Regions from separate parts of the Bacillus sp. Medicinal_06 genome, predicted to be linked through region 2. Evidence: riboswitches for the same ligand, from Rfam matches in the RefSeq annotation. Region 2 holds a riboswitch; the other holds the start of a gene.
What was found. A riboswitch is a leader RNA that binds a small molecule or an ion and turns the genes downstream of it on or off. The one in region 2 is predicted to bind preQ1.
Positions count from the first base shown of each region.

Region 1: another riboswitch for preQ1. It lies ahead of queC (7-cyano-7-deazaguanine synthase QueC); the one in region 2 lies ahead of AC1M36_RS13820 (QueT transporter family protein).

Region 1 is NZ_JBWYHD010000005.1:415,355-420,660, reverse strand. It holds gene AC1M36_RS15125 (DinB family protein) at 1-521, shown strand, start outside; gene AC1M36_RS15120 (DUF6254 family protein) at 749-865, shown strand; gene AC1M36_RS15115 (ATP-binding protein) at 877-2,085, opposite strand; PreQ1 riboswitch class I at 2,319-2,362, shown strand; gene queC (7-cyano-7-deazaguanine synthase QueC) at 2,456-3,118, shown strand; gene queD (6-carboxytetrahydropterin synthase QueD) at 3,118-3,612, shown strand; gene queE (7-carboxy-7-deazaguanine synthase QueE) at 3,605-4,321, shown strand; gene queF (preQ(1) synthase) at 4,363-4,860, shown strand; gene AC1M36_RS15090 (YkvS family protein) at 4,909-5,094, opposite strand.
Region 2 is NZ_JBWYHD010000005.1:179,285-184,590, reverse strand. It holds gene AC1M36_RS13840 (DUF6123 family protein) at 206-466, shown strand; partial or broken gene AC1M36_RS13835 (DMT family transporter) at 469-1,352, opposite strand; gene AC1M36_RS13830 (reverse transcriptase-like protein) at 1,366-1,752, opposite strand; gene AC1M36_RS13825 (aldose 1-epimerase family protein) at 1,992-2,864, opposite strand; PreQ1 riboswitch class I at 2,996-3,040, shown strand; gene AC1M36_RS13820 (QueT transporter family protein) at 3,047-3,532, shown strand; gene AC1M36_RS13815 (ribonuclease H family protein) at 4,026-4,685, shown strand; gene AC1M36_RS13810 (zinc-finger domain-containing protein) at 4,698-4,874, shown strand; gene AC1M36_RS13805 (DUF2564 family protein) at 4,905-5,153, opposite strand; gene cspB (cold shock-like protein CspB) at 5,274-5,306, opposite strand, start outside.

The sequences.
Region 1 (5,306 bases), 240 kb from region 2:
ATATGAATGTTAGTTTGGAAACTTTGCTGCAATCGTTACAATCTACAAGAAATACATTATTATCAGAAATTGAGATGTTAAATGATACGGAAGTAAATGTAAAACCGCGCCGTGATAAATGGAGTATCATTCAAATTTTGCATCACCTACACCTAGTTGAACAATCTGTTACATCAGCTCTTGTGTATGCTTTGCAGAAAAAAGAAAGAAAAGTAGTCCCGCTCAAAGATCTCCAACTTACTCTTGATCGAACATACAAACGAGAAGCTCCTCAACAAATGCAACCAACAGAAACATTAATGAAAAAACAACAAGGAATTCAATTACTCGAACATTCACGAGCAGAATTATTGCATACGCTGCATAGTATTATAGATGAAAGTGAATTATTTGAAAATTCATTAAAACATCCTATGTTTCATGAACTTAATTTATATCAATGGGTTCAATTCCTTGATTTACATGAACAGCGCCACCTTACACAGTTAAAAGAAGCAAAATATGCGATTTTGCAAAGATAAAGAAAAATTCTCATTTCTATGGGAACTATATGTAATAAATAGAAGAAGCGAATTAGTAGTTATCTCGCTTCTTTTATTTTATCCAGCTATTCGTGGGAAGTAAGCCCTACTTTAATATTCAGAGAAAACTAAGAGAGCTAGGTAATGGAAGTTTCACTTGGATGGATGCATATTTTTATCTCTTATTTTGGAATAATACATAGAGAGCATATGAAGGAGTTGAAAGCATGTCACATAAGAAAAAAGAGCAAGAGCGTAGTTGGAAAGCACGAAAAGAAAATCAAAAACCGCATGGGAAAGTAAAGACTTTTGCTGAACTTGTTGATGAAACAGAAAAAACGTGATGAAATCTTCATCACGTTTTTTGTATGAGTGGAAAGGTTAATAGGAAGGTTGTACCAATATCTTTTTCACTTGTAATATCGATTTTTCCATCCATTGCTTTGATGACGCTGAATACGACCATCATCCCAAGCCCAGTTCCTTTCTCTTTTGTAGAATAGAATGGAGAGCCAAGGCGCTTTATCTGTTCTGTGTCCATACCGATTCCATTGTCTTTTATATACAATTGAATATGTTTATGGTCGGGAACTAGTGTGAGGATAAGATCGCCACCTTTAGGCATGGCTTCAATACAGTTTTTTAGAATATTTAACAAACATTGATTAAATTTTTGCTTTTCGCCAGTAATAAAAAAAGAGCTACTTTGTTTTATGTAATGTATGCGAACATTTGATAAATTCGCTAATGGCGTAATAAGAGATAGTGCATGAAGTAATTCATCTTCTAGTTGTAACATTTGTTCTTTCTCAATACTTGGTTTTGCAAATGTTAAATAATCTGTGAGAACGTGATTTGCTTGTTCAATCCCATGTATAGCTATTTCTGTGTATAATTTTCGATCTTTTTCAGAGCATTTTTCAGATTGTAAAAGTTGTAAAAAACCTTTTGTTGAAGTCAAAGGATTACGAATTTCATGGGAAATGGAAGCGGCCATTTCTCCAATAAGATGAAATTTCTCAGCGTTAATAAGTTCTTCCTGTAAACGAATTTGCAATCGAAGTATGTTTAATAAATAAAGAATAAGAATTGTACCTATTATTGTGCATAGTTGATACGCAATAATATGAAGAAGATAGTCTTCAGAATTAGGCACTTTGATAAGGAAAACAGGAACCCAAACGAGTCCGTATGTAAGACTATATAAAATGGCAAGTATAAGTTTTATATGATTGGACCCTTTATTGAAAAATTTGTATGTAGAAAGTAAAACGATATATAAGAGAATCGAGCCAATAGCGGATGGAATGATTCCTACTCCTCCTAATAAGAAACGGTATACGTTTAATACAACTAAAATAGATCCACCGGCAATAGGCCCTCCTGTTAATGTGCCAACAATTAATACAATATGACGCATATCAAATTGAAACCCAGTATCTGTTTTTGCTGCAAAAAAAATGCAAAGCATTGTGGTAATACTACAAAGTAATATAAATATAGTTGAATTTAGTTTAGGTGAATGCTTGCCTTTTTGATTCCAAAATAGGTGATACACTAGCATTATAACGAGAATCAATAATATGTTTAAAAAGAGGTGAATGATAAAGAGTTTCAGTTTTATGCCCCCTTGCTATTCTCACATGTATAGTATTAATTAAGTACAATCATACTATTAAAATACAAGAAAATGAATCTGAATTTCGTTAAAAAAAAGAAAAATCAGAAGTTTCCCTGAGGGAGAAACAGTATGTTACAATATGTGTTGTCAATGAAAGAAGAAATTCCATGTATAACATGGGAGAGGTTCGCGAACTCCCTCTATAAAAAACTATGGAAACAACAATATCCTTAGGTATTGTTTTGTTTTTTTATTGTGACAGTTCAAGAACGTTCTTTCTTCTTATTCGTAGTAGAGAAGGAGAATGAGTGAGATGAAAAAAGAAAAAGCAGTTGTCGTTTTTAGTGGTGGACAAGATAGTACAACATGTTTATTTTGGGCGATGCAGCAGTTTGCAGAGGTGGAAGCAGTGACGTTTAATTATAATCAACGTCATAAGTTAGAAATCGATTGTGCAGCTGATATTGCGAAAGAGCTAGGAATTAAACATACAGTACTTGATATGAGCTTATTAAATCAACTTGCTCCAAATGCGTTAACAAGAACGGATATGGAGATTACACATGAAGAAGGTGAACTGCCATCGACATTTGTAGATGGACGAAATTTACTGTTCTTATCATTTGCAGCTGTGCTAGCAAAACAAGTTGGAGCACGTCATATTGTAACGGGCGTATGTGAAACAGATTTTAGCGGTTATCCTGATTGCCGTGATGTATTTGTGAAATCGTTAAACGTTACGTTAAATTTATCTATGGATTATCCATTTGTTATTCATACACCACTTATGTGGATCGATAAAGCAGAAACATGGAAGTTATCAGATGAACTTGGTGCATTCGAGTTTGTTAGAGAAAAAACATTAACATGCTATAACGGAATAATCGGTGATGGTTGCGGTGAATGTCCAGCTTGTAAACTTCGTAAAGCAGGTTTAGATACGTATTTACAAGAACGCGAAGGAGCGAACGCATAATGGAACAGAATTTTTTTGGATTTCGCATTGTAGAAAATTTACAAAAAGTGGACAAGGATATTCAACGTGAACAACTGAAATATCATAATAAACGAGTGATGGTAAGTAAGGAATTTACATTTGATGCAGCGCATCATTTGCATTGTTACGAAGGGAAATGTAAAAATTTACATGGTCACACATACAAAGTTGTTTTTGGTATTAGTGGATATGTAAATGAGATTGGACTTGCAATTGACTTTGGCGATATAAAAGAAATTTGGAAAAATGAAATTGAAATTTATTTAGATCATCGTTATTTAAATGAAACGTTGCCAGCAATGAATACGACGGCTGAAAACATGGTCGTTTGGATTTACGAAAAGATGGCTGAAGCACTTACAAAAGAGAATCGCGTTCATGAATATAAAGGAGCACGTGTTGAATTTGTTCGTCTATTTGAAACACCAACAAGTTATGCGGAAGTAAGACGGGAGTGGATGATCGGTGAGTAAAATTCCTGTTTTGGAAATTTTCGGACCGACCATTCAAGGAGAAGGAATGGTTGTTGGGCAAAAGACGATGTTCATTCGTACAGCAGGTTGTGACTATAGTTGCGCATGGTGTGATTCGTCCTTTACATGGGATGGGTCGGCGAAAGAACAAATTCGGCAAATGACTCCAGAAGAAATTTGGAGTGAACTTGTTGAAATTGGTGGAGAAAATTTTTCACATGTAACAATTTCAGGTGGGAACCCAGTACTATTGAAAAATTTAGAAGGTTTTCTGTCTTTATTACAAGAAAAGAAAATTCGCACCGCTATTGAAACGCAAGGGAGCAAGTGGCAGGAATGGTTACTTCGTATTGATGAAATAACTATCTCACCGAAGCCACCAAGCTCACAGATGAAAACAGATTTTATCATGTTAGATTCTGTTATTGAAAGATTGGCAGGAAAAGATTTTAGTTTAAAAGTTGTCGTGTTTGATGATCACGATTTTGAATATGCGATAAAGGTGCATGAGCGTTACCCGCACGTACCATTTTTCTTACAAGTTGGAAATGATGATACAAAAACAGTGGATGATGCAATGCTTATTAGGAATTTATTACAAAAATATGAATGGCTTATTGAAAAAGCTGTTCAGTGCAAAGAGATGAATGATGCAAAAGTATTACCTCAGCTCCATGCGTTAGTGTGGGGAAACAAACGAGGCGTATAAGAATAAACTCTGAAGAATCGAATGGAAGGGATGTATACAGAATGGCAGGAAGATTAGACGAAGATTTAAAAGATGTAACGTTACTTGGAAATCAAAATACAAAATATTTATTTGAATATAGTCCGGGAATTTTAGAGACATTTGATAATAATCATCCAAACCGTGATTATTTTGTAAAATTCAACTGTCCTGAATTTACAAGTTTATGTCCAAAAACAGGACAACCAGATTTTGCAACGATTTATATTAGTTATATTCCAGAGCAAAAAATGGTCGAGAGTAAATCATTAAAGTTATATTTATTTAGTTTCCGTAATCATGGAGATTTTCATGAAGATTGTATGAATGTGATTATGAACGACTTAATTAAATTAATGGACCCACGTTATATTGAAGTGTGGGGGAAATTTACACCACGTGGTGGTATCTCAATTGATCCATATTGTAACTATGGTCGCCCTGGCACGAAATATGAGCAGATGGCTGAATATCGTATGATGAATCACGATCTATATCCTGAAACAATTGATAATCGTTAATGAAAAAAGGATCTGTATGTAGGATACAGATCCTTTTTCTCTATTATATTATGCATGTTGATTAATAACGGTATAGTTTTTGTGATTTACAACTGTAAGAGGTTCCATATCTAGTTCTCTAAAATTCTCCATAATTGTTATATCGACAATAACGGAGTTTTTATTTACTTTTTGAACACGACCTTGCATTCCACCTTTAAATTCGATAATATCTCCAGTTTCTGCGATTTTCATAAGCAACTCTCCTTGTTACAGTTTTGCCAAAAAAGAACAAGTTCGTTCTTTTTTATTTCCCTTTATTTTGAACTATATTCCCCTGTTTGTAAATGTTTCCATGAGAAAAATTCAAAAAATAGTCATTTTTTTGTAAGATATGTATTAGATATTTTTCTATTTTTGAAGAGGGAATAGATAAAAAAGTGTTTATATCAGTATATAGGGGTATA
Region 2 (5,306 bases):
TTATTGACCTTTACATGATGTAACACCTTGCAATATAACTAAGGGGGAAGAGAAAGAAGGTGAAAATTAACGAATTATCTAATGTTATTTTTATCTATTAGGAAATTAAAAACTCTAAGAGAGATTGTCAAAGAAAATTCATTCTCATAAAGCCTAAAAACATGTATGATAGAAGGTGGAGAATTTTTTGGTAGGTGGGAACAGTATGCAAACGGTACAAGATTATCTTTCATTCTTACACACAAAAGGATTTAAATTATCAGAGGATGCACAAGGGTTTATTATGTTTGGCCAAGGATATACAGGTGCATCTGATGTTCTTGTAAATGCAGCGATTGAGGCAACAATTAAACATCAATTGCAATTTGATGGCAGTTATTTTATCGCTTTATTAGAGCGATTGAAGGAAGAGAAAATTACTGATAAAAAAAGCGCAAAGGCTTTTATGCAGACGTTACAAGCGTAACATCATGCAGCCTGCGCTTCTTTTTTTGTTTTTGAAGGAAGTTCAACAAAAATCATACCTAAGAAAATACAAAGATAACCAAGCATTGCGGAAATAGAAAGCTGTTCGTTTGCGACAAGAACACCTGTTAATGCAGCAAAGACAGGTTCCATTGCGAAAATAATAGCAACTCTTGTTGGAGATGTATGCTTTTGCGCAGCTGTTTGAATAAAAAAGGCGATTGATGTTGCGAATACGGATGTTGCAAGTAGAGCAAATAAAAAAGCCGAATTCGTCCATAAAGAGATTGAAAATAATTTCTCCCAATCCTCAAATAAAAAAGCACAGAAGGAAGAGAAAATTCCAACAGATAATACTTTGGTTGTGCTTAATAATAAAGGTGATATCTTTTTAGAGAAGACTCCGTTAATGAGAATATGTGCTGCAAAGGCAATTGCACAGCCGAGAACGAGTATATCACCAATATTCAATTGAAAAGAATCACCAGCGGTTAGTAAATATAAGCCAGCTGTTGCAGCGGTAATGCCAAGTATTTTAAAAAGATAAATGAAAGAATGGGAACCATAACAATACTGAGTCCAGTTAAAAATCCTGCTTTAGAAGAAGTGGTATAAAGTAATCCAAATGTTTGTAATACATAACCGATAAATAAGAAAAATCCGACAATTAAACCCGCAATACTACTATGTTGAATTTCTTGTTTTGAAGTTTTTTTCGAGAACATAAATTGAATAAATAATAAAATGATTCCAGCAAATAAAAAACGAACACCATTGAAAGTAAATGGTCCAACAAATGACATTGCATTTTGAACGACAACAAACGTGGCCTCAAAAATAAAGGAGACAAATAATAAAGCGAGAGGAGCAATCCATCCTTTTTTCACACTAAAACCCCCATTAATTTTGTAAAATGGCTTTTCTTGCTAATTCATCAGCAACTTTGTTTTGACTACTTGGAATCCACTTTATAAAGAAAAGATCAAATCTTTTGATGTATGCTAGTGCCTCTTCTAAAAGTGGTGCATATGTTTTATTTTTTGCATATTCTTTTTCTACAGCACGTTCAACAAGCTGTGAATCTGTACGAAAAGATACAATGCTATAATTATGTTCTGTGCAATATTTTAATGCAGCGAGTAATGCATGATATTCAGCTTCGTGGTTGGACATGATTCCAAGTGGTAGTGATAATTGCACAGGTGGCTGCACACCTTTAATAAAAACCCCAGCACCAGAAGGGCCTGGATTTCCCTTTGATGCACCATCAATATATACTTCAATCAAAATTGAAAACCTCCATTATTATATAGCGTTAGCTGATAGTAATCCCTCACCTAATTTTAAAGGTGAGGGATAGAATATGAAACATGCACTTTACTCCGCATTAACGTACAGTAAGCCCCCACCTCAAAATTCAGCAAAAACAAAGAAGTTAGGTGGGGAGGGGTTGCACGTAAAAGCCCAATTCGTGAAGGCTAATAATCAGTGGGGATGAAGAAACCCCCACTGATTAAAGTTTCACTTTATCCAATTGTAATGCTGTAGCGGCATGTAAATGTTTCATTCGCTTGTAAGGATTGTACGCCTTTTTTCTCTTTGAAATCTTTTGCTGGTTCTACTTCATCAGCAATTCCATACCAAGGTTCGATACATAAGAAAGGGGCTTCATTACCTGGTGTCCAAACACCAACGAATGGGAAACCTTCAAATGCTACTTTTACAAACTTATTATGTTTATGAGAACGAATAGAAATTTCATTTGTATTCATATTTTCAAAAATAAGGGCATCATTTTTGAATAAATCATATGTAAGTGGTAATTCTGCCTTATTTTCAACAATTAGTTGTTTTTCTTTTGAAAGAAAAGGTCCTTTTAAAACACTTGTTTCTAAATGTTCAGGGCCATTAAATGATAAATGGTAGTCTGTAAATGAGTCACCTTCTACTAAAGGACAATTGAATCCTGGATGTGCTCCGATAGAAAAGAACATTTCTTTTGAAGTAGGATTGATCACTTCATAAGTAACGTGTATGTTTTGCTCGTCTAGTTCATAAGATACAAGTAGCTCAAACTCGTACGGATATTTTTGTAAAGTTTCTTGATTGCTAGTTACAGCATATGTAAGCTTTGTTTCGTTTTGTTCTTTTACTGAGAATATGAGATCGCGAGCAAAGCCATGTTGTGTCAATGAATAAGGTTTACCATCTATATAATATGTATTGTCCACTAATCTACCGACAATTGGGAATAAAATTGGTGCGCGACGCCCCCAATATTTAGGATCTCCTTGCCATAAATATTCTGTGTTGTCCTCTTTTAAGCGAACGCTTTGTAACTCTGCACCTTTTTCAGAGATGGAAACGATCACTTTTTCATTTTGAATTGTTGCTGTCATGAAGTGAAACCTCCTAAATCTTTCATATTCTCTATTATACGTTGTCTATAAGAAAAAAGGTAGTGAATGAAAAGAATCTATTGACGAATGACTGGCTATTGCGTACAATATAAAATTGTTGTTTAAAAACGGATCACGTGGTTCGAAACCATCCCACGTAAAAAAACTAAGGAGATTTTGTCATGAATATAAAAACATTAGTTGGTAATGGTATTTTAGCAGCGTTATATATTGCTGTTTCTGCACTTATTCAGCCATTTGGCTTTACGAATGTCCAATTTCGTATTTCGGAGATGTTTAATCATCTTGTTGTATTTAATAAGAAATCAATTTATGGAATTGTCTTAGGCGTATTTTTAACAAATCTCTTTTTCTCACCTATGATTGCGTATGATTTAGTATTTGGAGTGGGACAATCCGTTCTTACACTTCTTGCTACGATTATTTCTATGCGCTTTATTAAAGGTGTTTGGGCTCGGATGATTTTTAATACAGTTATCTTTACAGTTACGATGTTTATGATAGCGATTGAACTTCATCTTGCATTTGATTTGCCATTTTTATTTACATGGCTTACATGTGCAGCTGGTGAATTTGTTGTAATGGCAATTGGCATGCCTGTTATGTATTGGATTAATAAGCGAGTGCAATTTGAAAAAGTGATGTAAAGAACAAATAAAGAGGCTGAACCAAATCGAAATGATTGGGCAGCCTCTTTATTTGTATATAAATAAGTACTCTTAATTTATTAAAAAGGTGAAAATAAAGACTACCTCTCATGAATCAATCACTAAGAAGTAGTGATTGATTCATTTGTCATATTAATAAACCGAAGTTCAGTATCGACTTCAAAATAGAAAGAATCTCCTTCAAATGGATATTCCATAAAATTCCTGTATTGTTAAAATAAATGAATATTCTTGCTGTCGATTGAGATTGATTAAAGTTTCACTTTATAAGTGAACATCCTATTGGAAAAATTTGGGGAATATATAGATGGAGACTGAGACTGTTCTGCTGAAATTTAGGATAGTAATCTAATTTTCGTTTAGTCCAAGAGGCTACTCACAATATGAACTGATTCATTCGCATACAATACAGCGACTCTTGGTAAAATATAATAAAATAAAAATACGAATTCTTATATAAGGGGAAATTAACATGAAATATAAAATATATTGGCTGTATAAAACAAAGACGAGTCTTCAAACTGAATTAACAACAGATTATATGAACATAGAGGAAGCGCTTCAATTTGCAACTGATTTTAAAAAAACTGGTAGAGCAAAGGAATTATTATTTTATGATGAAATGGGAGCGGAATGGACGCTAAAAGAGATGAAAAAGCTCGGTAAACAAATAGAAGAGGAGCCACAAGATATTCGTATCTACTTTGATGGGGGATATGATTTAGAGACGAAAGAGGCTGGAGTTGGTATTTGTATTTACTATAAAAAAGGTCAGAAAATATACCGAGTTCGCCGAAATGCTTACATAGATGGCATATATGATAATAATGAAGCGGAATATGCAGCGCTATTATACGGAATGAATGTACTAGAGGAATTAGGAATTAAATACGAATCGGTTACATTACATGGTGATTCTCAAGTCGTACTTCAGCAACTAGCTAGAGAATGGCCGTGCTATGACGAACATTTGAATCATTACTTAGATCAGATTGAACAAAAAGCAAAGCAAATGAAATTAAAGCTTGTCTGTGAACCAGTAGCAAGAAAACAAAATAAAGAAGCTCATCAATTGGCCACACAAGCATTGGAAGGAACAGTAATTGACAGCCATAAAGAAATAACGGAATAGAGAGGTGCAGTGGTGAATAAAAAGCAGCTCATTACAGAGGTAAATGATTTATTAGAAACATATTGTGAAGGATGTTTCTTGCAGGAACATTATAGAAAAACTCATAGCAAATATTATGCTCATTCTTTTTGTATTCGGCAGTGTACTGTGGGAGAGAAATTAAAAGAATATGGAGAGCGATTATCGTAAAAAAACATCCAGAGATAACTCTGGATGTTTTTAATGCTTAGCTTCCTTCAATTGGTGTTCACATAGACTTAATTTTTTTTCTTCGTTCATTAAAAAAGGCTCATCTAAATCTGTTGCAACAGATTTCATTGTTTCAAGTTGAGAGCGTGCAGATTCGACTGCGGTTGTCGCATGCTGTAATGATTCAGGATCCATTGTAATTGTTGCAGAACCTACCATTTTTTGTGCTGTTTCTACGCGGAATTTTACTTCTTCAAAATCATTTACATGTGAACCCATTATCGATTCCTCCTTTATATTCTGTCACATTTCACATAGTTTTCACCCTGCAAAAAGGAAATATACAAAGGAATAATAAAGGAGGTTACCAAGTAAGGTAACCTCCTGTTATATGTTGGATTAAAGTTTTACTACGTTAGCAGCTTGAGGTCC